Regions from separate parts of the Bacillus cereus group sp. RP37 genome, predicted to be linked through region 4. Evidence: riboswitches for the same ligand, from Rfam matches in the RefSeq annotation. Region 4 holds a riboswitch; each other region holds the start of a gene.

Region 1 (7,743 bases), 1.1 Mb from region 4:
TTTCAAAAGAACACATGCAAGAATTGAAAGGTATAGACGATACAAAGGTTCCCACAAAAGAAGATACTTATACCTCAAGTTCAACACAAAATGATCAGGCAAACAAGACACAAACACACAATAATGAAAAGCAGGATGATGAGACGGTTCCATTCTATACAATCTGTATATACATTTGGCTTACAGGCGTTATTCTTCTAAGCTTTGCTACTTTTATAATGAACAGGCGTTTACTACTTTACATAAAAAAGCAACCTGTTATTACAGATGAGAAGATTGTCCAGATTTTTGAAAAGTGTAAGCAATCTATGTCTGTCCAACGAGATGTCCCTTTACTTGTATCTGGAAAGGTTTCCAGTCCAACAGTATTCGGATTTATTTGGCCAAAGTTGTTATTATCAACTGTACATATGAAAATATTAGATGAGCAACAGTTACGATATATTTTCCATCATGAATTAGCTCACATCAAGCGAAGAGATGTTGGTGTGAACTGGCTTATGCATGGCTTACTCATTTTAAATTGGTTTAATCCAATTCTTTGGTATGCCTACTCATGTATGCGGGAAGATCAAGAACTAGCATGTGACGCATTAGCTCTTACATGTATAGATTCAGAGGAACAAATTGCGTATGGACATACTATTATTAGTCTTTTGGAACATTATTCAAGTTATTATCAAGTACCAAGTTTGGCAAATTTCAGTAAAAACAAAAGGATGTTAAAAAGGAGAATTCTAATGATTAAAAAATTCCAAAAAAAATCGTATCGTTGGTCTGCGCTAGGAGCTGTGGCAGTTATTGCTGTATCATCTGTATCCTTATTAAATGCCCGTGCTGATATGCCAACTAATCCTGAGAAACAACAAATAGAAGTGAAAAATAATAGGAAAGAATTAAAAACACAAACCGATATTTCTATACAACAAATTGTAGAAAAAATGATTGGCACAAAAGAACAGGCAGAAGCAGAATTTATTGTTTCAGAAGGGGAGTATAATACTTTACTTACAGAACTTGGAGTGGCACGAAATCTGTTTACGAAAGAGGAATTTGAGCGATTTATTGAATTAGAAACAGACGCATATACTTTGGGTAAAAAAGTAAAGTTAGTAGGAAACCCTGAAAAGTTAAACGCAGAAGAACAAAAAAAATATGAGAAAAATGTTGAAGAAATTGGACCATTTAGACAGAAAATTTATTCGCATTTTAGATTATCTAAAAAGGAAGCACAGAAATATCTTGATTTTCCAATTAAGACACCAACTTATGTAGTAAAAGGGTATAAACTAACTGGAGAAGATGTTCAAACCCCGATGACTACGGAAAAGATATATCCGGATATTGTTTCTCAATATCAAAATGAAGATTCTGTGTATGTTGTGCATCAATCAGCCGTTCGTGATCAAGGGAAAAATTCGTTGAATGAGGGAGTGGAAAATAATGAAAAGATAACAAATTATGAATTAGAAGGTACAAAAATAAGTTTAACTGAAAGTCCCGAAAACAATACAAAATATAACATGAAAGTAATGAAAATGATTGTTCCTGCAAAAGGAAAGAATAGCGCTTATCAAGTCCTAATTCTTACAGATAGTTTAAGTAAAGAAGAGTTAGAAAAAATTATGCTGTCCTTTTTAAAATAAAAATAGAGTCTCAGGATTTCGTGCCTGAGGCTCTATTTTTTTAACATAAACGAAACCATTAAGTGAGAAGAGAAATTGGTATAGTCTATATAATGAGAAAGTAAGATGAAATGTACTTTTGTTAGCTTGATCGAGGTGGAGAAAGATTATATGAAAAATAACAATTAAAGATCTGATAACAGGTCCGTTTTTGTCGTCGTTTTGGCATATAATCAATTATGTTGTTTCCCACGCATTAATATGAGCCAAGATGAAAGAAATAGGGAAACACCCTAAATTTTTTATTTCTATAATAAAATAAGATTATTGAGTCGAATGTGACAATAATAATTAGAAGTAACAAGTGTATAAGTGCATCAGTTTTTCCGTTTAATAAAGACTTTATAAAGAAATCCCATTCTGTTTCATAGGGAGGCTCTGCCCAATTTCGTTGCATTCCTAACACCATTCCATTTATAAAATGGACAATGCTTAATAGAATTCTTCCAACAAATAAGGCAGCTGCTTTTATATTCCACTTCTTTATCAGGGTTATATAAAGAAGTGGAAATAATATAAGTACCCAAAAAACGATAATAAAAACTGTATTCATCAGTTTCTACTCCTTATGTTGATCATAAAGTTATTATCCCGCTAATTGTAGGCTGACTAAAGTTTCACTTTATCTCTCCGTCTCAAAAAACTCAATCCATTCTCCATCAGGACCAGCGAAGAATATGTAACGTGTTCCATCTGGTAATGTTTCAATTTCTTCTCCTAGTAGAAAGGTTACGCCGTGTTTCTGAATTCTTTCAATTTCATCTTCTAATGAATCTACTTTAAAGCAAATGTGATGTACTTTTCCTTCTGCCGGAAGGGAAGAGTTGTAGCCTTCAATTAATTCGAGTATCGTCTCTTTTGATTCTTCTACACCTAAAAAAGCGAGTTTTAAGTCTGGGTTCGGGTGTCCCATACGTTTAATGAGCTATAAGCCGACTACTTCTTCATAAAAAGCGATAGATGTTTCTAAGTTTGCGACCATAAGTCCAACGTGTTCGATTCTTCTAACTGGCATGTAGATTCCTTCTTTCTGAAAATTATATACAATATATTATTGAAAATTAAGAAAATAAGCAAGATAAAAACCTTACAAATTTTAGCGTGTTATATGGTATAGTGAGAAAGTATGTTTGGGGAGAAGGAAGGAGATTATACGATGAATACACCTACTCAAACTCCTTCATTATCGGCAACGATGAAAGAGTGGCATTATGCATTAGCGTATGAAATTAAACATTGGAAAACGATAGGTGGTAGTAAAATTTCTATCATGAACGGTCGTTTTTTATATACAGATTATGAAAGTACAGTATACGTATTTCAGCTCATTTCGGAAGTAAGCTTACCTGAAGGTTCACCAATTCGAATTGAGTTTGATGGTGAGGAAGCGACAGGGGAAGTATTATCTGTACATGGATTAGAAATAGAACTGAAATTAAATGATTATATACAAGGTGAAATACGAGAAGCTGTTTTATACAGTGAACCGTGGCAATTGTTAGAGCAACTACAAGAGCGACTAAAAGAAGCTCATAAAGATAAGCTGAAACGTAATCGTATAAAGCGTCTTGTTGATGGGACGAGCAGTCCGAAACATATTGAGAAGATGAAAAATCCGAAAAATGAATTGGCGTATCGTTCGTTTTACAATCCGACAACGTACGTGTGGGGACCGCCTGGAACAGGGAAGTCTTACAATTTATCACGTATTATTTCGGCGCATTATCAAAAAGGAAAATCGGTACTTGTATTAGCTCATAGTAATGCGGCAGTGGACGTATTAATGAGTGAAGTAACGAAGCAAATTGAGAAGAAAAAGAAATGGACACCTGGCGAAATTGTTCGTTACGGTTATAGTCAACATGAACATATACGAAATCATGAAACATTACTTACGTCGAAGTTAGTTGAAACGACGAACGGATCATGGGGTGAGGAAAGACTTTATTTAGAGGAAACACGCCAAGATCTTCGTGAAAAGATTTTATCATATAAAGCGACTTCTGCTGATAAGAAGCGTATACAAGAGATTGAAAGTGATCTTCGAAAGCAAAAAGCGAAAATTAAAGAAGTAGAAAAAGAATACATTGAAAATGCGAAAGTAATCGGCGCAACTTTATCGAAATGTGCCATTGATTCACTTATTTATGAGCGTACATTTGATTTAGTTGTCGTAGATGAAGTAAGTATGGCCTATGTTCCGCAAATTGCATTAGCAGCTTCACTTGGAAAACGCATCGTCGTTTGTGGTGACTTTTTACAGTTACCTCCGATTGCGATGGCAAACCATGAACTCGTTCGAAAATGGCTCGGCGAAGATATGTTTTATCATGCTGGGATTGTTGATACTGTAAATAAATCAGAGGCACATCCAAACCTCTTTATGCTGCAGGAACAAAGACGTATGCATGCGGATATATCGAAGTTTACAAACTCATTTATTTATAAAAATAGAGTATACGATCATCCGTCTGTTTCAGAACGTAAAGAACTTGCGCGATTGCAACCGTTCGCAAATGAGGCAAGTGTTTTATTTGATACGAGCTTAATGGGAGCATTTTCTTTAAAAGACGCTGCTTCTGGTTCTCGTTTTAATATTATGTCTGGTTTAGTAGCGATGCAAATGATGTTAATCGGGCTGTTAGATGGTGTTCAATCGATTGGTGTTGTTACACCTTACAGGGCACAATCCCGCTTTTTATCAACGTGTATGAGAGAAATGTTGCAGAGAACGAAATATCAAAACATACCAGTTTTAGCGGCGACGGTTCATAAGTTTCAAGGGTCTGAAAGAGATATGATGATTTTTGATACGGTTGATAGTTATCCGCAAGAACGACCTGGCGTGTTATTCTTTGACCATAAAAACCATCGCCTCGTCAACGTTGCAGTAACGAGAGCGAGAGGGAAGTTCATTCAATTATCAGATTGCCATTATATGCGTAAAAACTTATCGAGAAAACAAGCGTTATCACAATTAACAGCTCATATAGAACGACACGGAGATGTGTATGATCGTACGACATCAAGACAATTGTGGGAACGGAAAATTTCGAAACGTTTACGTTGGTTTATGGAAATGAATCTTGAAGAGCCGAAAGGACTATTGAAAGATATTTTAGCCGCAAAACGAAAAATTATTATTTCACTTCCAAGCACAAAACAAGTGGATAAGCGAGTATGGCAAGCGTTAATGCGTACAAATGCGCAAATAACAGTGTATAGTGATGGACCAGTTCCATTAAAAAATGTAAAGTTACAAAGGCAAAATAAAGCATTCCCGTTTATCGTAATCGATGATGAAATCTTTTGGGCAGGCGCACCGCTCACATCACAAATGATATTTGAAGGTAGTACGGAATTTCCATACGTATGTGCAAGATTACAAGCACCAGAAACAATCGGTGTATTAAAAGGATTTTTAGATATTCGGTAAATTCGGATAGGAATTCCTTGACTTTTATTTGGAATGAACTTAGAATGAAAATAATTTAATATAATTTTATGAAAATTCTTATCACGAGAGGTGGAGGGACTGGCCCTATGATACCTCGGCAGCGGATTCGTTATGAATACTGTGCCAATTCCAGCAAGGTAACTTGAAAGATAAGAAAGAAGCTCATTTTGACTGTATATACAGAAGCCTCTTTCTATCTTTTAGAAAGAGGCTTTTTTACGTGAAAATAAAAGGAGGAAGAAAAATGGGAGCGACAGGAGTAACGTCACAAAGAAAAACAATTGAAGAGAGTATAGAAAGAAATAAGGAAAAGTACATAGAAACAAGTCACGATATTCATGCGAATCCGGAGATTGGTAATCAAGAGTTTTATGCATCAAGAACGTTGAGTTTATTGCTAGGGAGTGCAGGATTCCAGTTGCAGCACAATATTGCTGGACATGAAACAGGTTTTATCGCGCGAAAAAGTTCAGGGAAACAAGGACCAGTCATCGCATTTTTAGCTGAGTATGATGCTTTACCAGGACTTGGTCATGCGTGTGGTCACAATTTAATCGGAACAATTAGTGTTGCGGCAGCAATCGCATTATCAGAGACGCTTGAAGAAATTGGCGGGGAAGTTGTCGTGTTTGGTACTCCAGCTGAAGAAGGAGGACCAAATGGTAGTGCAAAAGCGAGTTATGTAAAGGCAGGTCTATTCAAAAACATTGATGCGGCGCTTATGATTCATCCGAGCGGAAAGACAGCGACAACGAGTCCTTCACTAGCAGTCGATCCACTTGATTTTCATTTTTACGGAAAAACAGCTCATGCCGCAGCTTCACCAGAAGAAGGAATTAACGCATTAGATGCGATCATCCAGCTGTACAACAGTATTAACGCACTTCGCCAACAACTTCCGTCAGATGTGAAAATTCATGGCGTGATTACTGAGGGCGGAAAAGCGCCGAATATTATTCCAGACTACGCAGCAGCAAGGTTCTTCATCCGTGCAGCAACGAGAAAAAGATGTGCAGAAGTAACAGAAAAAGTAAGAAATATCGCACAGGGAGCAGCATTAGCAACAGGCACAAAAGTAAAAATTCATCAATTCCAAAATGAAATCGATGAACTACTCGTAACAAAAACATTTAATGACGTTGTAGCTGAAGAACTAGAATTACAAGGTGAAGATGTAAACCGTAAAGAAAGATTTGGCATTGGTTCAACAGACGCAGGGAACGTAAGTCAAGTCGTACCGACCATTCACCCGTACATCAAAATCGGCCCAGACGACTTAATTGCACATACGAATGAATTTAGAGAAGCAGCACGTTCAGAACTAGGAGACAAAGCATTAATTACATCCGCAAAAGCATTAGCGAATACAGCGTATCGATTAATTACAGAAGAAGGGTTGTTAGAGAAGGTGAAGGAGGAGTTTAGAGAAGCGCAGAGGAATCAGGGGTAGGTGATTAAAAGGAGTGGATAATCCACTCCTTTTTCTTTTTTGGGAAAGCTGGTGCCTGTCAATTTAAATAAAGTGTTCATTTTCACATTGAGATGTCAATTCTCTTATTCCTTTATCAGAACGACAATTTCTCCTCAAACTCACTTTTTAAAACAATTAAAGGAGATGATAATCCGAATCGCATTAAAGAGTCTAAAAATGTAGCGAGAGAATCCATCGAATCGCTCATGACCTTCATCATATAATTAAACTCCCCGCTAATTCGATATAAATCTATTACTTCAGGAGCGGCATTACAATATTGGATAAAATCAGAGCATTGGCTCGTTTTAAACATGATGAATGCTTGAATGTTCTTATTAATTTTAGAAGGCTCAAATTTCGTTCGGTAAGCCGCTATAACACCTTGATCCTCAAGTTTATTAATACGCTCTTTTACAGCAGGCTGCGTCATGGATATGATCCGTCCTATTTCTGAAACGGAAATTCTCGCATTTTCATATAACAAGTTCATAATTTTATGATCGATTTCATCCAGTTTTACTGCGTTTTGCATTGTGTAGCCTCCTTGTTATATTTTCTAAAGTAAATTACAAATTATAACTATAATATCATAAGTAAACGAACTAAATTACCTATAAATCTATATTTAAAATGATTGGTTTTTGCATGAAAATATAAGTATAGAATTTATCTCACATTAACTGCCCGTAAACGCCCGATTGGTGAGGGCTGATTAAAGTTTCACTTTATTAAACGGAAATTTAGGAAGGATGGAAAAAATGAAGAATCTTGATGGGAAAGTAGCGTTAGTAACAGGAGCGAGTCGCGGCATTGGCCGTGCGATTGCGATGAGATTAGCAAACGACGGTGCATTAGTTGCGATTCACTACGGCCGAAATAAAGCAGCTGCAGATGAAACAATTAGTGAGATTGAATCTAATGGAGGAAAGGCATTCTTAATTGAAGCGGATTTCAATTCAATTGATGGTGTCAAAAAGATAGTAGAACAATTGAAGAATGAATTACAAATAAGAGTTGGTACATCAGAGATTGATATTTTAGTAAACAATGCAGGGATAGGTACACAAGGAACAATTGAAAATACGACAGAAGAAGTTTTTGATGAAATTATGTCTGTAAATATGAAA
Region 2 (7,743 bases), 1.1 Mb from region 4:
GAACATTAATTTGGCAGCTTCGTCCGGCAGGATTAGAAAAAGGCTTATTACCAGCTTTAAAGCAGTACGGTGAAAACTTGGGACTGAAAATTAGGGAACAAGTTACGGGTGTTCGTGATTTACCACGTGTAGTAGAAGAATCATTATGGCGCATTGGACAAGAAGCGCTAAACAATGTAAGTAAGCATGCGGGTGTAAAAGAAGCGACAGTTTACGTTAAAATAACTGAGAAAAATGTATCATTAGAAATAGTAGATCACGGTAATGGGTTTATAGAAAAGGACATACAAAAGAAGAAATCACTCGGCATGACTACGATGCGGGAAAGAGTAGAATTAGTTGGTGGAACAATTAAAATTGTAAGTGATAAGAAAAGAACAAGTGTAAAAGTAAACGTACCATTATGATGTGAAAATGAGGGAAGTTTGTGAAAATAAAAGTATTGTTAGTTGATGATCATACAGTCGTTTTAAAAGGATTAGCATTTTTCTTAAGTACACAGGAAGATTTAGAATTAGTTGGAGAAGCAAATAATGGGAAAGAAGCATTAGTGAAAGTAGGGGAGACAAATCCTGATGTTGTACTAATGGATTTATATATGCCCGAAATGGATGGTGTTGAGGCGACAGCGTGTATCAAAAAAGAATATCCGGATGTGAAAGTAATTGTATTAACTAGTTTTTCTGATCAGGCGCATGTTTTACCAGCGTTAAGGGCGGGAGCGAGCGGCTATATTTTAAAAGATGTAGAACCGGATCAGCTTGTTGAAGCTATTCGAAGCGCATATAAAGGTAATATTCAATTACATCCGGATATAGCAAATGCCCTTCTCTCTCAAACATTACCTGTGGAAGAAAAAGAAGAAGAACCTTCTATTCAAGTGGATGTGCTAACAGCGAGAGAAAATGAAGTGTTGCAGCTATTAGCGAAAGGAATGAGTAATAAAGAAATAGCTTCTGTTTTAGTTATTACAGAAAAAACGGTAAAAGCGCATGTAAGTAGTATTTTGAGTAAATTAAACTTATCCGATCGCACGCAAGCAGCATTATATGCAGTGAGAAATGGGGTTGTATAAGACGAAAGTCGTAAGACCTAGTTCGCCTTTAGAAGGTGGACTTTTTTTATGGAAAAATACGTCTATGTGAGGACGAAATCGTCTTGATATAAAGATAAAATATGTTTGTAAGCAACAAAACAACAATTACAAGGGATACCTTTTTGAAAGCATATAACAACAAAAGAGTGAGTACTAGGAGGAAAAACAATGGCAACAGTTTTATTTGTAAAAGCAAACAACCGCCCAGCGGAACAAGCAGTTAGTGTGAAATTATATGAGGCATTTTTAGCAAATTACAAAGAAGCACATCCAAATGATACAGTAGTAGAACTTGATTTATATAAAGAAGAATTACCATACGTAGGCGTAGACATGATTAATGGTACATTCAAAGCAGGTAAAGGATTTGATTTAACAGAAGAAGAAGCAAAAGCAGTAGCAGTTGCTGATAAGTACTTAAATCAATTCCTAGAAGCTGATAAAGTTGTTTTCGGTTTCCCATTATGGAACTTAACGATTCCAGCAGTACTACACACATATATCGATTATTTAAACCGTGCTGGTAAAACGTTTAAATATACGCCAGAAGGTCCAGTTGGTCTAATTGGAGATAAGAAGATTGCATTATTAAACGCGCGCGGTGGTGTATATTCTGAAGGCCCAGCAGCTGCAGTAGAAATGGCTGTTAAATATGTAGCAAGCATGATGGGCTTCTTCGGTGCAACAAATATGGAAACAGTAGTTATTGAAGGGCATAATCAATTCCCGGATAAAGCAGAAGAGATTATTACAGCTGGTCTTGAAGAAGCAGCTAAAGTAGCAAGCAAATTTTAATTAAAAATAGAATCGTCACTCGAAAAAAGTAGCATTAACATGTAAACGTTAATGCTACTTTTTTTATATTTTAAGTTCGTCAGCCAGTGTTTCTAATTGAATTCGATCTTGTATGTAATAGATTCTTCCATCCTTTTTTAAATAATTTTGCTGGCAAAACTGGTTTAACACATATAAAAGATGACGGTAGCTGACATTTAAGTATTCTGAAGCCTCGGTATGTTTTTCGGTATAACTGTTACTTTGTTCTGTTAATAGAATAAAGGCTGCTAACCGGTTTTCGAACGGATAACTATTGTTTTTGGCGTAACTTTCTGTTCGGGTAATTGTTTTTTCGCCGATAAATTTGCATAGTTTCTGTAGAAAGATAGCATCTTGCAATAAAAGATGCTGGCAATCTTTAAGAGGAAGCGCTAAGCATATACAATCTTCAATTACTTCTACCGTTTTCGTAACGGATTCTACGCCAATTAGCCCTAATTCTCCAATGAACGAAGGTGCTTGAATAAAGTTAATTAAGGAGACCCTTCCGTTTTTGTGACTCATATATATTTTTGCCTTCCCGGAAATTAAGTAATAAAGATAAGGAACATCAACCCCTTCAGTACATATCTTTTCTTTCTTTTGAAAGGAATGTAGTTCAGCATACGGTAAGACATCAAAAGAAAAAAGAGTGTGGAAGTTGTAATTTTGTATGGAATGAGAGATTTCTTTGCTATTTTTGCTGACTTTCATATTTTCACCTCATGTTTAGTATGAGATATCTCCTATTATTTTTACAAGAAAGAATGATACGATTTATGTAAATTTGTTTTTGTAGAAAAGAGAGTGTGAGGGGCCTATGAAAAAATATAAAACACTATTATTTGATGTAGATGATACATTGTTAGATTTTCAGAAGGCAGAGAAAATGGCGTTACGTATGCTTTTTGAAGAGAAAGGGATTCCTCTAACTAGCGAGGTTGAAGTGCAGTATAAAACAATTAATAAAAGTCTTTGGGATGCTTTTGAAGAAGGTAAAATGAACCGTGATGAAGTTGTAAATACACGGTTTTCGATTTTGTTTAAAGAATACGGGGAAGAAGTAGATGGGATATTATTCGAAAATAATTATCGCAGTTACTTAGAAGAAGGGAATCAACTTATACAAGGCGCGTTTGAATTTATAAGTCAAATTCAAAGTGAGTACGATTTATATATAGTGACAAATGGTATTTCTAAGACGCAAGATAAACGTTTACGTAATGCAGGATTACATACCTTGTTTCAAGATGTTTTCGTTTCCGAAGATACAGGATTCCAAAAGCCGATGAAAGAGTATTTTGATTATGTTTTTGAACGAATTCCTAATTTTGCTCCTGAAGAAGGGCTCATTATTGGGGATTCGTTAAGCGCTGATATTAAAGGTGGATATGTAGCGGGAATTGACACTTGTTGGTTTAATCCAGAAAAGAAATCAAATAATAGCGAGATTGTGCCAACATATGAAGTACAAAATTTTGAAGAGTTATATGCAATATTGAAGCAGCGTGTGTAATGAAAATAGGCAGTGGAACTTTTGTCCCTACTGCCTATTTGTATTAGCTTGTAGTTTCGTTGTTTTTAGGAAGTGGAAATGCATTACCAATCGCTGCCGCTCCAAGCATCGGGAATAGTAAGTTGAGCGGGAAAAACATGAGCAATAGTAATGTTATAGCAATTGGTTTTCTTAATGCATAGCTTGAAATTGCTGTTGTTACGATGGCTACCGAAGCGATTGGATCTATAGGGATAATGGAAGCTATAGCATATCCGATACTAGATCCAGCAAATATAATCGGGAAAATATGCCCGCCACGCCAACCTGTATTTAAACAAACAGCAGTAATACATAATTTTAAAATCCCTGAAAGAAGTAGTACCCAGAAGGATAAATGGCTCCATTCAACGACTAAATCTTTTAATTGATGTTCTCCGGAGAATAACGTGTACGGGAGAAAAGTTCCTGTAATTCCTAATAAAATACCACCGATAATTCCAAGTGATAGTTTATATTCTTTTAAGGGATGGATTAATTTCTCTAATGTGAATTCTAATTTGAAATAAAAGAATCCAACTATAGCACCAATACTAGCAAGTGGTAGAAAGGCAATCCATTCATTAAGAGATAGGGAACCCTCCCCAAAATCAACGATAAAGGATCCACGATTATCAAATTTACTAAGTAATAAATAAACGGAAAAACCAGCGAAAGTGGTAGCTAAATATACAATTGCTTTTTTTCCTTTAGAAAATTCGTTAATTTGCTCACCCTCATTTTCATTTGGAGCTAAATAACCGAATAATGGCGCGTTAAAAATTACACTTAAAGTAGCACCGATTCCAACCTCTGTTAGTTCATTCATTCCTTTTAAGGCGAATGTAAAGCGATCGCCTACCCATGTACAAAGTCCACCGATAATTCCAACAAGTGCTGCTTCGGGACCTAAGCTAGCTCCAAATATTAAAACGATAATCGCAGTTAAAGTAGCTTTATGTACAAAACGGTATTCAATTCTACCTGTTTTTTTATATTCACCCATTACTTCCGGCATAAGACGTGGATATGTGCCGAAGTATTTTTGGGTTAAACCAACGAGAATCCCACCGATAGTTGTTACACAAATAGTGTAATAAGCGGGAGAAGAGAAAATAGTAGGTAAGTATCCCCAAATAAAGTGAATGCCGATATTTATTGTAACTAAAAATAACCAGACTGTTGCTCCTACTATAGAGCCTAAAAGAATGCCGTATAGGACGAGCATATAGTGCATGTCTTTTGTATTTGTCATGTGATACCTCCGTTATGTAAGTTTTAATGTCGAAAGGATTAAATATACTACTGCGAAATGAGATGAATATGTATAGTATCTTTTTGAGAGGTTGGCTTATTCAATATATTGAGGTCTCGTGAGAATTTGGAATGTATACAGTTAAACTACGTATTTAATTCTATATATTAATCGGGGGTTTTAAAAGGTCTTTTTCAAATGAATATGGAATATATTTCTTTTGTTATGCATGTAAACTTATTTGTAATTAATTTTGAACATTCAGAAAAACCAATTGACATTAGGAAATTATTGCTATAAAATCAACGGTAATTGCATAGTCTTATCAAGAAAAGGTGGAGGGACAGGCCCGATGAAACCTTGGCAACAGCCGTATAACGGAATTGTGCCAAATCCTGCAGGTAATAATCCTGAAAGATAAGAAAGAGCCTTTAGAGCGTGTTTTCAAACTGCTCCTTTCTTGTTTTCAGGAAAGGAGCAGTTTTTTTATTTTGTATAAAAGAAAGGAGAATGAGAGATGGGAGAATCATGGGGAAAAGGAACAATTTGTGTGCAAGGTGGCTATACACCAAAGAATGGTGAACCGCGTGTTTTACCGCTTTATCAAAGTACAACGTATAAATACGATACTTCGGATGATTTAGCGGCGCTATTTAATTTAGAGGCAGAAGGATATATCTACACGCGTATTGGAAATCCTACTTTAGCTGCATTTGAGCAAAAGTTAGCGGATTTAGAGGGTGGTGTAGGAGCTGTTGCAACGGCTTCTGGGCAGGCTGCTATTATGCTTGCCGTTTTAAATATTTGTAGTAGCGGAGACCACTTGCTTTGTTCTTCAACAGTTTATGGCGGAACGTTTAATTTATTTGGAGTGAGTTTGCGTAAGCTTGGTATTGATGTTACGTTCTTTAATCCGAATTTAACTGCTGATGAAATTGTGGCCCTTGCTAATGATAAGACGAAACTTGTTTATGCAGAATCGTTAGGAAATCCAGCGATGAATGTTCTAAATTTCAAAGAATTTTCAGATGCAGCGAAAGAGTTGGAAGTACCTTTTATCGTGGATAATACATTAGCAACTCCTTATTTATGCCAAGCATTTGAACATGGAGCAAATATTATCGTTCATTCTACGACGAAATATATTGATGGTCATGCAAGTTCTTTAGGTGGCATTGTTATTGACGGAGGGAACTTCGATTGGACAAATGGGAAATATCCTGAACTTGTTGAACCGGATCCAAGTTATCACGGCGTAAGTTACGTTCAAAATTTTGGTGCAGCAGCTTATATTGTGAAGGCACGTGTTCAATTATTAAGAGACTACGGAAACTGTATGAGCCCATTCAATGCGTATATTAGCAATATCGGCTTAGAAACGCTGCATTTAAGAATGGAGCGTCATAGTGAAAATGCTCTCGCAGTTGCTAAGTGGCTTGCTAACCATGAACGTATTGAATGGGTGAATTATCCGGGATTAGATAGTAATGAAAATTACTCGTTAGCACAAACGTATTTGAAGAAAGGTGCTAGTGGTGTTTTAACATTCGGCATTAAAGGGGGATTAGAAGCAGCGAAAGAATTTATCGCAAATGTAAAACTAGCAACTCTCGTAACGCATGTAGCTGATGCGCGAACTTGCGTCATACATCCTGCTAGCACAACGCATAGACAATTAAGTGCTGAGGATCAGCGTTTAGCTGGCGTCACATCAGATTTAATTCGTTTATCGGTCGGTATAGAAGATGTTTCTGATATTATTGCAGATTTAGAAGCAGCGCTAGTCGGAGGCAAAGAACATGCCGATCATAATTGATAAAGATTTACCAGCTCGCAAAGTGTTGCAGAAGGAAAATATTTTTGTAATGACGAAGGAGCGAGCAGAAACACAAGATATCCGGGCATTGAAAATTGCTATATTAAATTTAATGCCTACAAAGCAAGAAACAGAGGCGCAATTACTTCGTTTAATTGGCAACACACCGTTGCAATTAGATGTTCATTTGCTTCATATGGAATCGCATTTGTCCCGTAATGTAGCACAGGAACATTTAACGAGTTTCTATAAAACATTTCGTGATATTGAGAATGAGAAATTTGATGGACTTATTATTACGGGAGCACCAGTTGAAACTCTTTCTTTTGAAGAAGTAGATTATTGGGAAGAGCTTAAACGTATTATGGAGTATTCAAAAGAGAATGTAACATCTACGCTTCATATTTGCTGGGGGGCACAGGCTGGTTTATATCATCATTACGGCGTTCCAAAGTATCCTCTTAAGGAAAAAATGTTCGGTGTATTTGAACATGAAGTCCGTGAGCAACATGTGAAATTGTTACAAGGGTTTGATGAATTGTTTTTCGCCCCGCATTCTCGTCATACAGAAGTACGAGAGAGTGATATTAGAGAGGTGAAAGAATTAACATTATTAGCAAACTCTGAGGAAGCGGGTGTGCACCTTGTTATTGGGCAAGAAGGAAGACAAGTGTTTGCGCTCGGGCATAGTGAATATAGTTGTGATACGTTAAAGCAAGAATATGAACGGGACCGCCAAAAAGGGTTAAATATTGATGTGCCGAAAAATTATTTTAAGCATAATAATCCAAATGAGAAACCACTTGTAAGGTGGAGGAGCCATGGGAATCTATTATTCTCTAATTGGCTGAATTATTACGTGTATCAAGAAACCCCTTATGTACTATAAAAAGATTGTGTAACACGTGGTAACGTTTTCTTTGTAAAGATCAGCTTATATTTTTCCGAATGTTCAAAAAACATTGTTTTTCAGATTTTTTACTCATATAATTTCATCTAAACACAATTTTTGAGGGGTGGACAGTATTATGAAAGAAATTCAAGTTGGTTTATTAGGTCTTGGGACAGTTGGTAGTGGTGTAGTTCGTATCATTACAGATCATCAAGAGCGACTTATACACCAAGTAGGTTGTCCTGTAAAAGTAACGAAAGTACTAGTACAAAATATTGAAAAAGAGAGAGAGGTAGAGGTACCTTCTACTCTATTAACACAAGATGCAAATGAA
Region 3 (7,743 bases), 3.8 Mb from region 4:
AACAGTGGTTGAAATGATGAACAATATGAAAGAGACAGAAAATTTAGCTGTCATTGGGACGATGTCTACAACAATTGCGCATGAAATTCGAAATCCATTAACGGCTTTAAAAGGATTTACGCAAATGCAAAAAGAAAGAAACCCAGCAGATACGATAAGCTATGATATTATGTTACAAGAAATTGAAAGGATAAATGGATTTGTTAGTGAATTGATGTTGTTAGGAAAGCCGAAGCCAACAAATTATGAATTGTGTAATATACGAGAAATCCTTCTATATGTTGTGCAGCTAATGGAAAGTTATGCAGCGCAATATAGAGTGCAATTTCATTTGCAAATAGAGGGGAATTTACCAGCTATAAACGGTGATGATAAACAATTAAAACAAGTGTTATTAAATATTATTAAAAATGGGATAGAATCGATGCTAGAAGGTGGAGACATTCATATCCGTGTATACGAAAAAACTGAAGGACATTTATGTATTTCTATCGAAGACCAAGGATCTGGTATAGAGAGCGAGAAGTTAGATAAAATCGGTAAAGCTTTTTACACAACGAAGGAGAATGGTACAGGACTTGGGTTAATGATTACACATAAAATTATTAAGGAGCATCAAGGAAGTATCTCCATTCAAAGTAGTGTGGGAGTAGGAACGAAAGTGGAAATTTATTTGCCAACAGTGTAGCGTAGTAAAAGAAATTATTTTTCAGAAAAGTGTTCTTGTTGTGTAAATATAAACATTTTATAAAATGTTGCAAGAAGGGTTTTTTTTTAAAAATACTTCGTTTATAATGGAGGAAAATATCGACATGAGATTGTTTTCTCATGTAACGGTTTAGTAGTGTTATGAAAAGATAAGAAGGGGTGCACGCGCATCCTTTTTTCTATGCAGATATGATGAGAGGGGTGGTATGATGGAATTAACATTAAATTCGACTGTATGTTTACACACGATTCAATTTCGAAAAGAGCAAAAGAATTATATTGTAAAAGATACAATTACAGGAGAAAAATATGAAATGCCGCCACTTTGGATTGATGCATTGGCAATGATGCGTGACGGTTTTTTATTGGGGGAAATTGAGGAGAAATTAAGAGAAGAGTATCCGGCCAAAGAAGTGGATATGCTAGCATTCACGAGGCAGCTGTTAGAGCTAGAACTTGTCGAAATGGTAGATGGAGAAGAGATAGCTTGTACAAAGAAGAAAGAGAAAGATTATTTAGCTTGGGTACGCCCTCGTGTTGAACAATTATTTCTTAATTTAAATAAAAAATATAGAAGCAAAGGTCAATGATGATCTTTGCTTTTTTTATAGACTGTGTTTAAAAAATAACAGCGAATGCTCTTGCAAAAGCACCGTCACTATCTTTAATTTTTAAAGGTGCCGCTGAGAAAAAGAAACGTTTCGTGTTAATGGCATCTAAGTTTGTTAAGTTTTCAATTAAATAAATATTATTTCCAAGTAGTATGTGATGAATCGGTGATGTTTCTGTCGTTACCTCATCAGGAGAAATAAAATCTAAACCGACCGATTTTACTTTTAATCGAACTAGTTCTGTAGCTAATTCTTCGGAAAGATAAAATGCTTCTTTCTCATAAGCTTCTGTATTCCACTTAGTAGATAGGTTGGAATGGAAAATGATAATATCACCTTCTTTTATGTCAGCATTATACAATACTTCCTTAGGTAATTTTCGCTCTTGAATATGAGTTACATCGATAAGAACGGCCTCGCCTACAAATTGATCAAGGGGTAATTGATCGATGGTTGTTGCACCTGAAATGAAATGTGCAGGAGCATCGCAATGCGTGCCAACATGAACGACAGAATGAAAATCTGTAACTTGATAGCCTGTCTCTTCAACGTTTGTAATTGCTTCTAGTTGGATTTTTGGTGTTCCAGGAAATTGAGACATATTGTTTTCAAATGTTTGTGATAGATCAATTACTTTCATTTTACATACCTCCAATATATGTTTTTCAAATAATAAAAAGCCCATCCTTCATAATCAAGAAAGATGAGCTTTACATACTAGTTGAGTATTATCTTCCAAAATGCAATGCATTTTGCAGGAATTAGCACCTATTCAGTTTGTATAAACTGAGGTTGCTGGGCTTCAAAGGGCCGGTCCCTCTGCCTCTCTTGATAAAAGGTATATTTAATTTTAAAGTTCGGAATATTTACGATATTTAAATTGTAATTCATTTCCTTTTTTTACGCAACACAAAATAGGTATTCACCCAAATAAAGTTGCTCGCATATTGTAGCTTATGTAAATAGAATGCTGCGAAGGAGTGAGTGCAGTGACAGGGAATATATTGAATTATTATGCTGGTGGAAATACAGCTAGAGGATTCCATAATTTATACGACGAGAATTTGAAAGGGCTAGATAGGTTATTTATTTTAAAAGGTGGTCCTGGAACCGGTAAATCTTCTTTAATCAAGGCAATAGGTCGTGAATGGATTGAAAAAGGATACGATATTGAATTTTTACACTGTTCTTCTGATAATAAATCGGTTGATGGTGTAATTATCCCGAAGTTAAAAGTAGGAATTGTAGATGGAACATCACCCCATGTTATTGAGCCGAAAATGCCAGGAGTTGTCGAAGAGTATATTAATTTGGGGGTTGCTTGGGATTCAGATAAATTAAGAAAGCAGAAGGTGGAAATTGAACGATTTGTTTCAGAAGCAAGCAAAGCTTTTCAAGCAGCATACGCTTGTTTTAAAGAGGCATTAATTATACATGATGCGTGGGAGAAAATATATATTAATAATATTGATTTTGATAAAGCGAATGAACTAACAGATGAGCTGATTCAGAAATTATTTACAGATAAAGGAGGGAAACAACCGCTTGTGAAACATCGCTTTTTAGGAGCAGCTACACCGAAAGGAGCAGTTGATTTTGTTCCGAATTTAACAGAAGGGTTATCACATCGTTATTTTATAAAAGGACGCCCAGGCTCTGGGAAGTCGACAATGCTCAAAAAATTAGCTAAGGCAGCAGAAGAAAAAGGATTTGAAGTGGAAGTATATCATTGTGGATTTGATCCAAATAGTCTTGATATGGTTATCGTAAGAGAATTGGGTTTTGCAATTTTTGATAGCACCGCACCACATGAATATTTTCCGAGCCGCGAAGGTGATGAAATTATAGATATGTATGCCTTGATTGTGACACCAGGGACAGATGAGAAGTATGCGACAGAAATTCGCGACGTTTCCATTCAATATAAAGCAAAAATGAATGAGGCGATGTCTTTCTTAGCAAAAGCAAAATCAGTTCGTGATAAATTAGAACGAATTTATATTGCTGCTATGGACTTTTCAAAAGTGGATGCATATAAAGAGGAGATTCAAAAAGAGTTTGAACGAATTGCGGTTAGTGTAACAGAAAAGAACAAATAGGGATTTTTGAACTGTCAGAATTTTTCTGACAGTTATTTTAGTATGTAGTAAAATGAGTAATATATTTGTCGAATTTCCAAGGAAATAATCAAAAAATGGAGATGGTAAGAAATGAGAGAGAAAATTGAGCTGGAGTTAGACAGAATTGAAAAAGAGAATGATGTAAAAATTTTATTTGCAGTAGAATCAGGGAGTCGTGCGTGGGGATTTCCATCGAAAGATAGTGATTATGATGTTAGATTCGTTTATATACACCCTGTGGAATGGTATTTATCAATTCATGATAAACGAGATGTAATTGAATATCCGATTAGTGATGATTTAGATATAAGTGGCTGGGATATTAAAAAGGCATTACAACTATTCGCAAAGTCAAATCCAGCTTTACTCGAGTGGATTCGATCACCAATTTTTTATTCGAAAAACTCTCATTTTCCAGAGCAGCTTCAACAAATGAGTGAAAAGAATTTTGATCCAAAAGCAACGATATATCATTACTTACATATGGCATCAAAAAATTATCGTGAATTTTTGCAAGGTGAGAATGTAAAGTTGAAAAAGTACTTTTATGTATTACGTCCTATTTTAGCTTGTAAATGGTTAGAAGAGAAATCGACTTTGCCTCCCGTAGAATTTGATCGGTTGATTACAGAATTATCATTAGAACGTAGCGTGTTAGATGAAATTGAAAAGTTGTTAATAAAGAAAAAAGCAGGTACTGAAGTAGATGTTGGATTGAAAATTCAGGTGCTAAATCAATTCTTAGAAGAACAAATTCATTACTATCAGCAATACGTGAAAAGGATTGAAAAGGGATTAGGGATCGATATTGAGAGTTTAAATACATTGTTTCGAGATATGCTGTTTGAAGTATATGAAAAAGAGCACAAGTGAGTTTGTGCTCTTTTTTATTTTGCAGGAATAAAAAAACAGATATAGATGCGAGAAGACCTGCGAATGAGAATAAGTAAAAATTCCACGCTAAGTCATATTGCATTGTCTACTCATTATCAACTCGTTTTAACGGTTGATCTGCTGGACCTTCCATAACATCCCCATCAATTGAAAAGCGGGAACCGTGACAAGGACAGTCCCAAGTACAATCACCATTATTCCATTCAACTTCGCAGCCGAGATGTGTACAAGTTGTATCGACAATATGTAATTTTCCATCTTTGTCCTTATAAGCACCTGCTCGTTTCCCATTAACATGTACGACAGATCCTTCACCAACTTCGAGATCTTCTGGCTTACGTAATGCGGTTTCGATCTTTCCTTCAATTAAATGTTTCGCAACATCAATGTTCTGGGAGAGGAATGTTTTTATATCTGGATTTGCATGGAAGCGTGACGGTGCATACAGTTCCTTATAGGGATTGTGGACTTTTAGAATGGAGTCCTTCAGTAAATGAGCGGCAGCAGTTCCAGTTGTCATTCCCCATTTACGATATCCAGTTGCAACGAATATATTTGGATTTCTTTCGTTAATATGTCCGATATAAGGAAGCTTATCTAGCGTGATTAAATCTTGTGCTGACCATCTATAGGGAACTTCATCTACTCCAAACGTTGCTTCCGCAAAAGAATACAGTGCTTCATAATGAAGCATCGTGTTTATTCCTTGTCCTGTTTTATGACTTTCTCCGCCAATTAAAATCAATTGTTCTCCATTTTTTGTTGTATAGCGTAAGGAACGTTTTGGATTATCAATACTTAAATACATGCCACCTGGATAATTCGATTTTGCTTTGATTGCTAGAGCATAAGAGCGTTCGGCATACATTCGCGTAAAGAAAAAGCTATTCGCATCATAAAAAGGAAAATGTGAACAAGAGACAACATATTTGCAAGTGATGCGATGTCCGCCCTTTGTAATGACTTGTGGATAATCACCTTTTTCCACATCAATCGCTGTTGTTTGTTCATAAACTTTTCCGCCCATCTCCACAAACTTTTCTAAAAGTGTTTTCAAATAAAGGAGGGGGTGGAATTGTGCTTGGTTTTTCATGACAAGTGCAGATTGTACGGGAATCGGAATCGATAGAGATTGAACATAGTCACAAGGTATATTTAATTTTTGATAGGCTTCATATTCTTTCGATAAACTTCTTAATCCATTATCAGTAGTTGTATATAAATATGAATCTTCATTTGAGAAATTACAGTCGATTTTATATGTTTGCACCGTTTCATTTATGAATTGTAGAGCATGATTATTTGATTCATAGTAAAGCCTCGCTTTTTCCACACCGAAATGATTTATTAATTCATCATAAATAAGATCATGTTGTGCTGTTACCTTTGCTGTTGTATGTCCAGTCGTTCCATTTAAAATAAGACCGGAATCAATTAAAACAACGTTCATACCTTCTTTTGCAAGTAAATAGGCTGTGGTGATACCTGTAATACCAGCTCCGATAACAGCAACTTCTGTCTTTATATTTTCAGATAAATGTGGAAATGCAGGGACCTGAGTAGATTCAATCCAATAAGATGATGGCAATTGTGGAAATGTATCGCTTGTCATTATAGAAACCTCCCGATTTTAGAACAATTTTCCTTATAATATTTCCATATTATATGAAAATCATGTGTGCTGTTTTAGAAGGAGTCTATTTTTATTAAAAGAAAGATAAAGTTATTTTAGTATAATTATTTAATGTTGTCGGTATGAAGAGGTAGGAGTTGTGTAAAGCTAGATGCAGGTGAGTTTATTTGTTGTTTACATCGAGGGTTCTTGAATAAGATAGAGTCTATAGGATGTAAGCGTATGTATATGTATAACGGATAAAACCTTATAAAATCTATGTTTTTTCTTTAGTGAAATAAAGTATAATTATAAAAATATAACCAACTTTTATTACTAGGTCATAAAAGTTGTTGACAATATAGAAATTCTATTGATATGATTCATCATGTGGAAAGGTTGATAGAGAGTAAAAAGAGAAATGTTTTTCATTGATAATAAAAGCGAAAAATAAGTGACGATAGAGTGAGTATATTTTCCTTATAATAGATGCTTTTTTAATTACCTAGTAAAATCAATCTGGAAGCAAGAATTGATATATGTAAGTTGCGCGAGGCGCGGCATAAGAAAGGGGCAAAAGGATGAAGGAGCTTCATACGTTTGGGTGGTATGCAGCACGTGTATCACCACATTTGCCAAAAAAAGCATTTAAACCAGTTCCTACTCGTTTATTTGGTGGACTGGCTTATTTGCTTGTGGCATTGGCGGGGTTAATATCGATTGGTGTATTTGAATTGAATGTGTGGGCGAATCTAGGAATTGCGATTGTTCTCGGATTATGTTTTGCTTCACTTGGGTTTTTAGGACATGAAATTTTACATGGAACTGTTGTAAGAAAGGCATGGCTTCGTGATTTCTTAGGCGCCATTGCATTTATGCCATTATCAACAGGCCCTAAACTTTGGAGAAAGTGGCATAATGCAACGCATCATGTTCATACGCAGCATGAAGAGAATGATCCAGATGCATGGCCGACACTTGAGAAGCTTAAGAAGAGTAAGTTTCTGAGTTGGGTGTATCGTATGCCTCTTCATGTACGTTCATTCTTTAGCTTTCTGTCATTAACAATTCAATTTACATTGCATTCGACTCGAATGTTCTTTCATTTTATAAAAGAATTTAAGTCATCTAATCAAAAATCGGTATGGCTTCAACTTCTTTTGCCTTGGACTGTTTGGATTAGTTTATTGTTTATTATGGGACCTGGAAAATGGTTGTTTGCATATGTGATTCCGTTGTTAATTGCTAACTTTATTGTAATGGCATATATCGCAACGAATCACCGCTTAAATCCAATTGTTCCAGTAAATGATCCGTTAGCAAACTGTTTATCAGTAACAGTGCCGCGCTGGGTAGACGTTTTACATTTCAATTTCTCATACCATACAGAACACCATCTGTTTCCTGCTATGAGCTCTAAATACTATCCGTTAGTAAAAGAGAAAATTAAAGAAATGTGGCCGGAACGTTATCATGAGATGCCGATGACAAAAGCTTTGGCAGCGCTATGGAATACACCACGTGTGTATTATCAAGGAAGTGAATTAGTGGATCCGCATAGAGAGCATTTCTATGGTTCTTTAGGAAATGGACTAGATCCTCATAATATTTCATATCGTGAGGAACATATAGAGGAAAAAGAGAGTATTAAAAAAGTAAATCAGTAAAATTAATATATTTTTATAGTAGAAAAAGCAAGCCATCTCAGGCTTGCTTTTTCTTATAAAGAGACCTCTTTTTTATTATTTGCACGAACTTGAACTGAATTTGTTTCTTTTCGCTGTAGTCGTTTTTCTAA
Region 4 (7,743 bases):
AAGATATGATAACTTAATTTCATATCTTCTATTCTCTCTATGCATTTACAGGTTCTTCTACATAAGAAAGGGCATTTTCAAAATCGGATATTAAATCGTCAACATTTTCAAGGCCGACGGATAACCGAAGTAATGAATTAGAAATCCCTCTTTCATCACGAGCTTCTTGTGACAATGCTGCATGTGACATTTTAGCTGGGTAGGAAAGAATCGATTCGACAGCACCTAAACTAACCGCAAAGACAGGTAATTTTACTTTTGATAGAAATTGGCGGAGTGCGTCTTCTGATTGTAAAGTGAAAGATAGGACAGCTCCGGCTGATGTAGCTTGAGATTGTTGAATATTAAATCCAAGATGTGATTGTAAGCCAGGATAATAGACATTTTGAACTTTAGCGTGCTCTTGTAAATAGTGTGCAATTTTATTGGCGTTTGCAGCTGAATGCTCAAGACGTACATGCAATGTTTTTAGACCACGAAGCACGAGAGAACAATCTTGAGGGCCTAAAATAGCGCCGAATGCATTTTGTAAAAATCCAAGTTTTTGAGCGAGTTCGGCATCTTTTACAACCGCTAATCCGGCAGTAACATCACTATGACCAGCAATGAATTTTGTGGCACTATGAAGAACGACATCGGCGCCAAGGTCAAGTGGCTTCTGGAATAGTGGTGTCAAAAATGTATTATCAACAAAAGTAAGGGCGTCAATAGATTTTGCAAGTTTAGAAACAGCACGAATATCTGTCACTTTTAAAAGCGGATTAGAGGGTGTTTCCACATAAAAGAGTTTTGTATTTGGCTTAATGTTTTGCTTTATTTCTTCTAAATTAGTCATATCAATAAATGTATGGGAAACACCGTAACGGGAGAGAACTTCAGTTATAATTCGATAAGTGCCTCCGTATACGTCTTCTGAAATGAGTACGTGATCACCTTGTGAAAGAAGGAGGAATGCAGTAGAAATCGCTGCAATCCCTGATGCGAAGGCAAATCCTTTTGTTCCGCCTTCTAATAAAGCAATGATATCTTCAAGAGCTTCACGAGTTGGATTACCAGATCGGCTATAGTCATATTTTCCGAACGTATCTATATCAAACTGGTGGAATGTTGATGTATTATAGATGGGAACGTTAACAGCTCCTGTTTGCGAGTCATGTTTATATTGGTTGTGCAGTAAGAGTGTATCTATAGAATAACTCATATTCTTACACCTTCTTTTACAAGTTTAATGGCTTGCTGTAAGTCTTGAATTAAATCGTTACTATTTTCAATGCCAACGGAAAATCGCAGAAGACGATTACATACACCGTTTGCTGTTCTGATTTCTTCAGGAATATCAGCGTGTGTTTGCGTTGCTGGATATGTCATTAAACTTTCAACACCACCAAGACTTTCAGCGAATGTAATTAAGGATAAAGATTGTAAGAATGGATTGATCCATGTTTCATCTTTCAGACGAAATGAGATCATGCCGCCTCTTCCAGGATAAAATACATCTGTCACCCCGTCTTCATCATTTAAATAAGCGACAACTGCTTTTGCATTTTCTTCATGTTGTCTCATACGAAGCGCTAACGTTTTCATACCACGAATTAATAGCCATGAGTCAAATGGGCTTAAGACCGCACCAGAGGCATTATGATAATGAGCGATTTCCTCACAAAGTTCCTTACCTTTTGCAACGACAAGTCCGCTTAGGACATCGTTATGTCCTCCTAAATATTTTGTTGCGCTATGAAGTACAATGTCAGCACCTTCTGTTAATGGTTGCTGTATATAAGGTGTGTAGAATGTGTTGTCTACAATAAGAAGTAGTCCGTGTCTTTTCGCTACAGTTGCGACAGCGGCAATATCAGTAACTTGCATTAATGGATTAGTCGGAGTTTCTATGAAAATAGCCTTTGTTTCAATTGTGATAGACTGCTCAATTTGTTTAATAGATTGTGTATTTACGTATCTACATCGAACGTTCCACTTTTTTTCGTGCTCAGAAAATAATCGATAAGTGCCCCCGTATAAATCTTCGGATACAATAAGTTCATCTCCGGAACGGAATAGGGAAAGGACAAGGAGAACAGCTGCCATCCCTGAACTACAGGCATAACCTTGTTCACCGTATTCTAAATCTGCGATTGCCTGTTCTAAAAGGCCGCGAGTTGGATTGCCAGTTCGTGAGTAGTCAAAGCCAGTAGATTTGCCAATTCCTTCATGACGATAAGCAGTTGAGAAATAAACAGGTGGATTAACAGTTCCTGTTGTAGTTTCGCTCCGGTTTCCGATTTGTGCTAGTTTTGTTTCGATAGTTGACATGTGAAAATTCCTCCCTTTTAAATTAACAATTAAGTGAATGTAAAATAAAAAAAGCCTTCTAAGAAGAAGGCTTTCGGTTTGAATAGAGTCTTCTTCTCATCTGTCAAATCTTTCACAATTTGCTGGAATTAGCACCTTATTAACAAATGTTAATGGTTGCTGAGGCGTCGTAGGGCCAGTCCCTCTACCTCTCTAGATAAGAATGTTCGTATGAAATTTTATTATGTTTTTAACTTTACAACAAAAGATAATTGAATTGCAACTTTATTTTAAATAATTTTTATTTTTCCGCAAGTGTCATTGACTTTTGCATTTGTGCGTGCTAAATTTATTAAAAAATTAGCAAACATTGTTAAAAGGGGAACGCATTTCCTTTTAGCTACATAAATAAAATAATAAAGACAACTCTTATTGAGAGCGGTGGAGGGAAAGGCCCTGTGAAACCCGGCAACCTTCAAACGAAATGTTTGAAACGGTGCTAATACCTGCAAAACGAATGTTTTGCATAATAAGAGGAGGAACGATTATGTCCCCCTCTTCAAAGTGAAGAGGGGGTTTTTATATTGATAGAAATGAGGGAGATTTGTGAAATTACTAGATTTATTGTCAAAAGGAATTGTAATAGGTGACGGTGCGGTTGGGACGTTATTACATTCACATGGTTTGCAAAGTAGTTTTGAAGAATTGAATATATCTGATCCAGATTTAATTATATCGATTCATAAGCAATATGTAGCTGCTGGGGCAGATGTGATTCAAACAAATACGTACGGAGCAAATGAAGCAAAATTACGTATGTATGGTTTAGAAAATCAAGTTACTGAAATTAATAGAGCGGCAGTAAAACTGGCGAAAGCATCTGTTACCGACAAAAATGCAATTTTAGGAACAATTGGCGGTATGAAACATATCGGAGCTGTTACGACAACTGATATGGAGCGAGAATTTATGTTGTTGGAACAGGCAAGTGCATTATTAGAAGAACAGGTTGATGGACTGCTATTAGAGACTTTCTATGATGAGTTTGAATTACTTCATGCTGTTCAGGTGTTACGAAAACAAACGAATATTCCAATTGTAGCTCAATTAGCGTTACATGAGGCAGGTACGACTCAAAATGGAAATGATGTAAATGAAATATTAAAACAGCTATTAGATTACGGTGCAAATGTTGTTGGATTGAACTGCCAACTAGGGCCACTTCATATGACGGAAGCTTTTAAAATGATATCGATTCCTCAAAATGGCTACTTGTCAGCATATCCAAATGCAGGTCTTCCAAATTATGTGGAGGGACGTTACGTATATGAAGGAAGTCCGGCTTATTTCGAAGCGATGACACCGAAATTTATTGAGCAAGGTATTCGGTTATTGGGTGGTTGTTGTGGCACGACTCCAGAACATATTGAAAGTATGAAACGTGCTACTCTAAATGTTACGCCTGTAATAGAAAAGGATACGATTCAAAGACCAAAAGTAGTTCATACACATGAGAAACGTTCAAAAGCTCATGTCACTTTAGCAGAGAAAGCAAAAAAACAAACGACAGTAGTAGTGGAATTAGATCCACCGAAAACGTTAGATACGCAGCGGTTTTTTGAAGGCGCAAGAGCATTGAAAAGAGCTGGAGCAGATGCTATTACTCTAGCAGATAATTCATTAGCATCGCCTCGCATCTCGAATATGGCAATGGGAGCATTATTAACGAAGCATGATATTCCAGTATTGACGCATTTAACGTGTAGAGATCATAACGTCATCGGACTACAATCTCATTTACTAGGCCTATCAGCGTTAGGTATGGAAGAAGTGTTAGCTTTAACTGGTGATCCAGCACGTGTTGGTGATTTTCCAGGTGCCACTTCTGTATATGATTTGTCCTCTATTGAGCTCATTAAAATGATTAAAGAAATGAATGATGGGCGCTCTATTTTAGGGAAATCAATAGGTCCAGCAACAAGATTTTCAGTGGGAGGTGCGTTTAACCCGCATGTAAGACATTTAAAAGCAGCGGTTAAGCGAATGGAACGGAAAATAGATGCTGGAGCAGAATATTTCTTAACTCAGCCGATTTACGATGTCGCGTTAATGGAAGAAGTGTATGAAGCGACAAAACATTTGGAACAACCGCTTTTTATTGGGATTATGCCATTAATAAGTAAACGGAATGCAGATTTTCTTCATTTTGAGGTGCCAGGAATTACGCTACCTGAAGAAATAAGGGAGAGAATGGATGGACATGAAACGAAAGAGGCAGCAATTGAGGAAGGAATTCGCATTTCACAAGAACTAATTGATGCGGCGATGAAATATTTTAACGGCATTTATCTTATTACACCATTTCTAAAATATGAAATTACAGAACACCTTGTTAAATATGTGAGAGAAAAGCAAGAAGTGAAAGAAGGTATTAATTGATGAAACGTATAGAAGAAAAATTACAAAATAACATCTTAATATTAGATGGTGCAATGGGGACAATGATCCAGCAAGAGGACTTAACTGCGGAAGATTTCGGAGGAGAAGAGTACGAAGGCTGTAATGAATATTTAGTAGAAACAAGGCCTGATGTCATTTTAAAGATTCATAAAGCTTATATTGAAGCTGGTGCGGATATTATTGAAACAAATACATTTGGGGCGACGAATATTGTATTAAATGATTATGAGTTGTCTCATTTAGATGAGGAACTAAATGAGAAAGCAGCACGTTTAGCAAAGCAAGCTGTTATAGAAAGCGGGAAGGAAGTATATGTTGCGGGAGCAATGGGGCCGACAACGAAAGCGATTAGTGTTACTGGTGGTGTGACGTTTGAAGAATTAATTGAAGCCTATACACGGCAGGCAAGAGGATTATTGAATGGAGAAGTTGATGTATTACTCGTTGAGACGAGTCAAGATATGCGTAATGTGAAGGCAGCTTATATTGGAATTCAAGCAGCTTTTGATGAACTAAATACAATTGTTCCTATTATGATTTCGGGAACGATTGAACCGATGGGAACGACTCTGGCTGGGCAAACAATTGAGGCTTTTTACTTATCGATAGAACATATGAAGCCGTTATCGGTTGGGTTAAACTGTGCGACTGGTCCGGAGTTTATGAGAGACCATATTCGTTCACTATCTGATTTATCGGAGTGTTACATTTCTTGTTATCCAAATGCAGGCCTTCCTGATGAAGATGGACATTATCATGAATCTCCATCTTCTCTCGCCGAAAAAGTGAAGCGATTTGCCGAAGAAGGATGGGTTAATATTATCGGTGGTTGTTGTGGCACAACACCAGAACATATAAAAGCAATGAAATCCGCGTTAGCGTCTCTGAAGCCGCGTGAACACCGTGAACGAGATGGACATGGTGTTAGTGGATTAGAGGCACTACAATATGATGATTCTATGAGGCCGTTATTTGTTGGAGAAAGAACAAACGTTATTGGATCACGTAAATTTAAACGATTAGTAGCAGAAGGGAAATTTGAAGAGGCTGCTGAAGTCGCAAGAGCGCAAGTGAAGAAAAATGCTCATATTATTGATATTTGTATGGCAGACCCGGACCGGGATGAAATAGAAGATATGGAAAATTTCTTGGCAGAAGTTACAAAAGTATTAAAAGTACCAATTATGATTGATTCAACAGATGAAAATGTGATGGAGAGAGCTCTTACTTATATTCAAGGAAAAGCTGTTATCAATTCAATTAATTTAGAAGATGGAGAAGAACGATTTAAAAAAGTGACACCTCTTCTCCAAAAATATGGTGCCGCTATTGTTGTAGGAACAATTGATGAAGAAGGTATGGCAGTAAGTGCGGAAAGAAAACTCGAAATTGCGAAAAGAAGTTATGAATTATTGACGACGAAATATGGTATACGCCCGTCAGATATTATTTTTGATGCACTTGTATTTCCTGTAGGTACAGGTGATGAAGAATATATTGGCTCGGCGGCAGCGACGATAGAAGGAATTCGCCTTATTAAAGAAGCATTACCAGAGTGTTTAACGATTTTAGGTGTAAGTAACATATCATTTGGTTTACCACCAGCTGGACGCGAAGTATTAAATTCCGTCTTTTTATATCATGCAACGAAAGCTGGATTAGATTACGCGATTGTGAATACTGAAAAATTAGAGCGCTATGCGTCAATTACGGAAGAAGAAAAACGTCTTGCAGATGCATTGCTTTTTGAAACGACGCAAGAGACGTTAGAAGAATTTACAAATTTTTATCGCGCGGCAAAAAAGAAAGATGTCGTTATCCAAGAAACATTAACTATTGATGAAAGGCTGGCAAATTACATTGTAGAAGGTACGAAACAAGGGCTACAAGAAGATTTAAGCCTCGCACTTACAGAAGGAAGAAAACCTTTGGATATTATTAATGGCCCACTTATGACAGGAATGGATGAGGTGGGAAGATTATTTAATAATAATGAGCTTATCGTTGCTGAAGTATTGCAAAGTGCTGAAAGTATGAAAGCTGCCGTAAGTTATTTAGAGACATATATGGAATCTAGCGATAGTGCGAAAAAAGGGAAAGTATTATTAGCAACTGTGAAAGGTGACGTACATGATATTGGGAAAAACCTCGTTGAAATTATTTTATCGAATAACGGATATGAGATTATTAATTTAGGAATCAATGTTCGCTCGGATCGAATTGTTCAAGAAGTACAAGAGAAGAAGCCTGACATAATTGGTCTTTCTGGTTTACTAGTAAAGTCAGCTCAACAAATGGTAACGACTGCTGAAGATTTACAAGCGGCAAATATTGATATTCCAATCGTTGTAGGCGGGGCAGCGTTAACGAGAAAGTTTACAGATAATCGTATTTCACCATCATATAAAGGACTCGTATGTTATGCGAGTGATGCGATGACGGGGCTCGATATTATTAATAAGCTACAAAAAGAAGAAGAGCGCGAGAAGATGAAACAAGATAAAAAAGAGCGTCATCTTCATATCGTAAAAAAAGAGGAGAAGAAAGTAGAAATTCCAGCAGTAATTGAGCCATTACCGAAGGCTGAGGTTATGATACCTGATTCAACAAAACGAATTGTATTACGAGATGTTCCAGTTGCGCATCTCGCTCCATTTTTAAATAGACAAATGCTACTTGGGCATCACCTTGGATTAAAAGGAAATGTGAAGAAGCTTTTGCAAGAGGGAGATAAAAGAGCACACGAATTAAATGATTTAATAGACGAATTATTGCAGGAAGGACAATCTTGGTTAAAACCGAAAGCAGTGTATCAGTTTTTCCCAGCGCAAAGCGACGGACAAAATATTGTAATATATGATCCAGAAGATCATACGCGTATGATAGAGCGTTTCACATTCCCAAGACAAGGAAAAGCACCATATCGTACTTTAGGTGATTATTTACGACCAATTGGAGATGAGATGGACTATGTTGCTTTCCTATCTGTTACGG

What was found. A riboswitch is a leader RNA that binds a small molecule or an ion and turns the genes downstream of it on or off. The one in region 4 is predicted to bind S-adenosylmethionine.
Positions count from the first base shown of each region.
Region 1: another riboswitch for S-adenosylmethionine. It lies ahead of QCI44_RS12225 (M20 family metallopeptidase); the one in region 4 lies ahead of QCI44_RS06190 (bifunctional homocysteine S-methyltransferase/methylenetetrahydrofolate reductase).
Region 2: another riboswitch for S-adenosylmethionine. It lies ahead of QCI44_RS00435 (bifunctional O-acetylhomoserine aminocarboxypropyltransferase/cysteine synthase); the one in region 4 lies ahead of QCI44_RS06190 (bifunctional homocysteine S-methyltransferase/methylenetetrahydrofolate reductase).
Region 3: another riboswitch for S-adenosylmethionine. It lies ahead of QCI44_RS26250 (cyclase family protein); the one in region 4 lies ahead of QCI44_RS06190 (bifunctional homocysteine S-methyltransferase/methylenetetrahydrofolate reductase).

Region 1 is NZ_JARVHP010000001.1:2,290,052-2,297,794, forward strand. It holds gene QCI44_RS12205 (M56 family metallopeptidase) at 1-1,646, shown strand, start outside; gene QCI44_RS12210 (hypothetical protein) at 1,882-2,238, opposite strand; partial or broken gene QCI44_RS12215 (VOC family protein) at 2,308-2,700, opposite strand; gene QCI44_RS12220 (AAA domain-containing protein) at 2,812-5,121, shown strand; SAM riboswitch class I at 5,197-5,298, shown strand; gene QCI44_RS12225 (M20 family metallopeptidase) at 5,387-6,592, shown strand; gene QCI44_RS12230 (Lrp/AsnC family transcriptional regulator) at 6,708-7,148, opposite strand; gene QCI44_RS12235 (SDR family oxidoreductase) at 7,375-7,743, shown strand, end outside.
Region 2 is NZ_JARVHP010000001.1:86,205-93,947, forward strand. It holds gene QCI44_RS00405 (GAF domain-containing sensor histidine kinase) at 1-407, shown strand, start outside; gene QCI44_RS00410 (response regulator) at 428-1,075, shown strand; gene QCI44_RS00415 (FMN-dependent NADH-azoreductase) at 1,265-1,891, shown strand; gene QCI44_RS00420 (transcriptional regulator YeiL) at 1,955-2,626, opposite strand; gene QCI44_RS00425 (YjjG family noncanonical pyrimidine nucleotidase) at 2,733-3,428, shown strand; gene QCI44_RS00430 (chloride channel protein) at 3,472-4,701, opposite strand; SAM riboswitch class I at 5,021-5,125, shown strand; gene QCI44_RS00435 (bifunctional O-acetylhomoserine aminocarboxypropyltransferase/cysteine synthase) at 5,219-6,517, shown strand; gene metA (homoserine O-acetyltransferase MetA) at 6,501-7,406, shown strand; gene QCI44_RS00445 (homoserine dehydrogenase) at 7,546-7,743, shown strand, end outside.
Region 3 is NZ_JARVHP010000001.1:4,988,689-4,996,431, reverse strand. It holds gene QCI44_RS26260 (ATP-binding protein) at 1-688, shown strand, start outside; gene QCI44_RS26255 (hypothetical protein) at 918-1,298, shown strand; gene QCI44_RS26250 (cyclase family protein) at 1,327-1,959, opposite strand; SAM riboswitch class I at 2,045-2,157, opposite strand; gene QCI44_RS26245 (PRK06851 family protein) at 2,309-3,418, shown strand; gene QCI44_RS26240 (nucleotidyltransferase domain-containing protein) at 3,530-4,312, shown strand; gene QCI44_RS26235 (FAD-dependent oxidoreductase) at 4,419-5,945, opposite strand; gene desB (Delta(10) desaturase DesB) at 6,527-7,612, shown strand; gene QCI44_RS26225 (amino acid ABC transporter permease) at 7,666-7,743, opposite strand, start outside.
Region 4 is NZ_JARVHP010000001.1:1,166,726-1,174,468, forward strand. It holds gene metC (cystathionine beta-lyase) at 38-1,201, opposite strand; gene metI (cystathionine gamma-synthase/O-acetylhomoserine thiolyase) at 1,198-2,310, opposite strand; SAM riboswitch class I at 2,404-2,513, opposite strand; SAM riboswitch class I at 2,716-2,825, shown strand; gene QCI44_RS06190 (bifunctional homocysteine S-methyltransferase/methylenetetrahydrofolate reductase) at 2,896-4,728, shown strand; gene metH (methionine synthase) at 4,728-7,743, shown strand, end outside.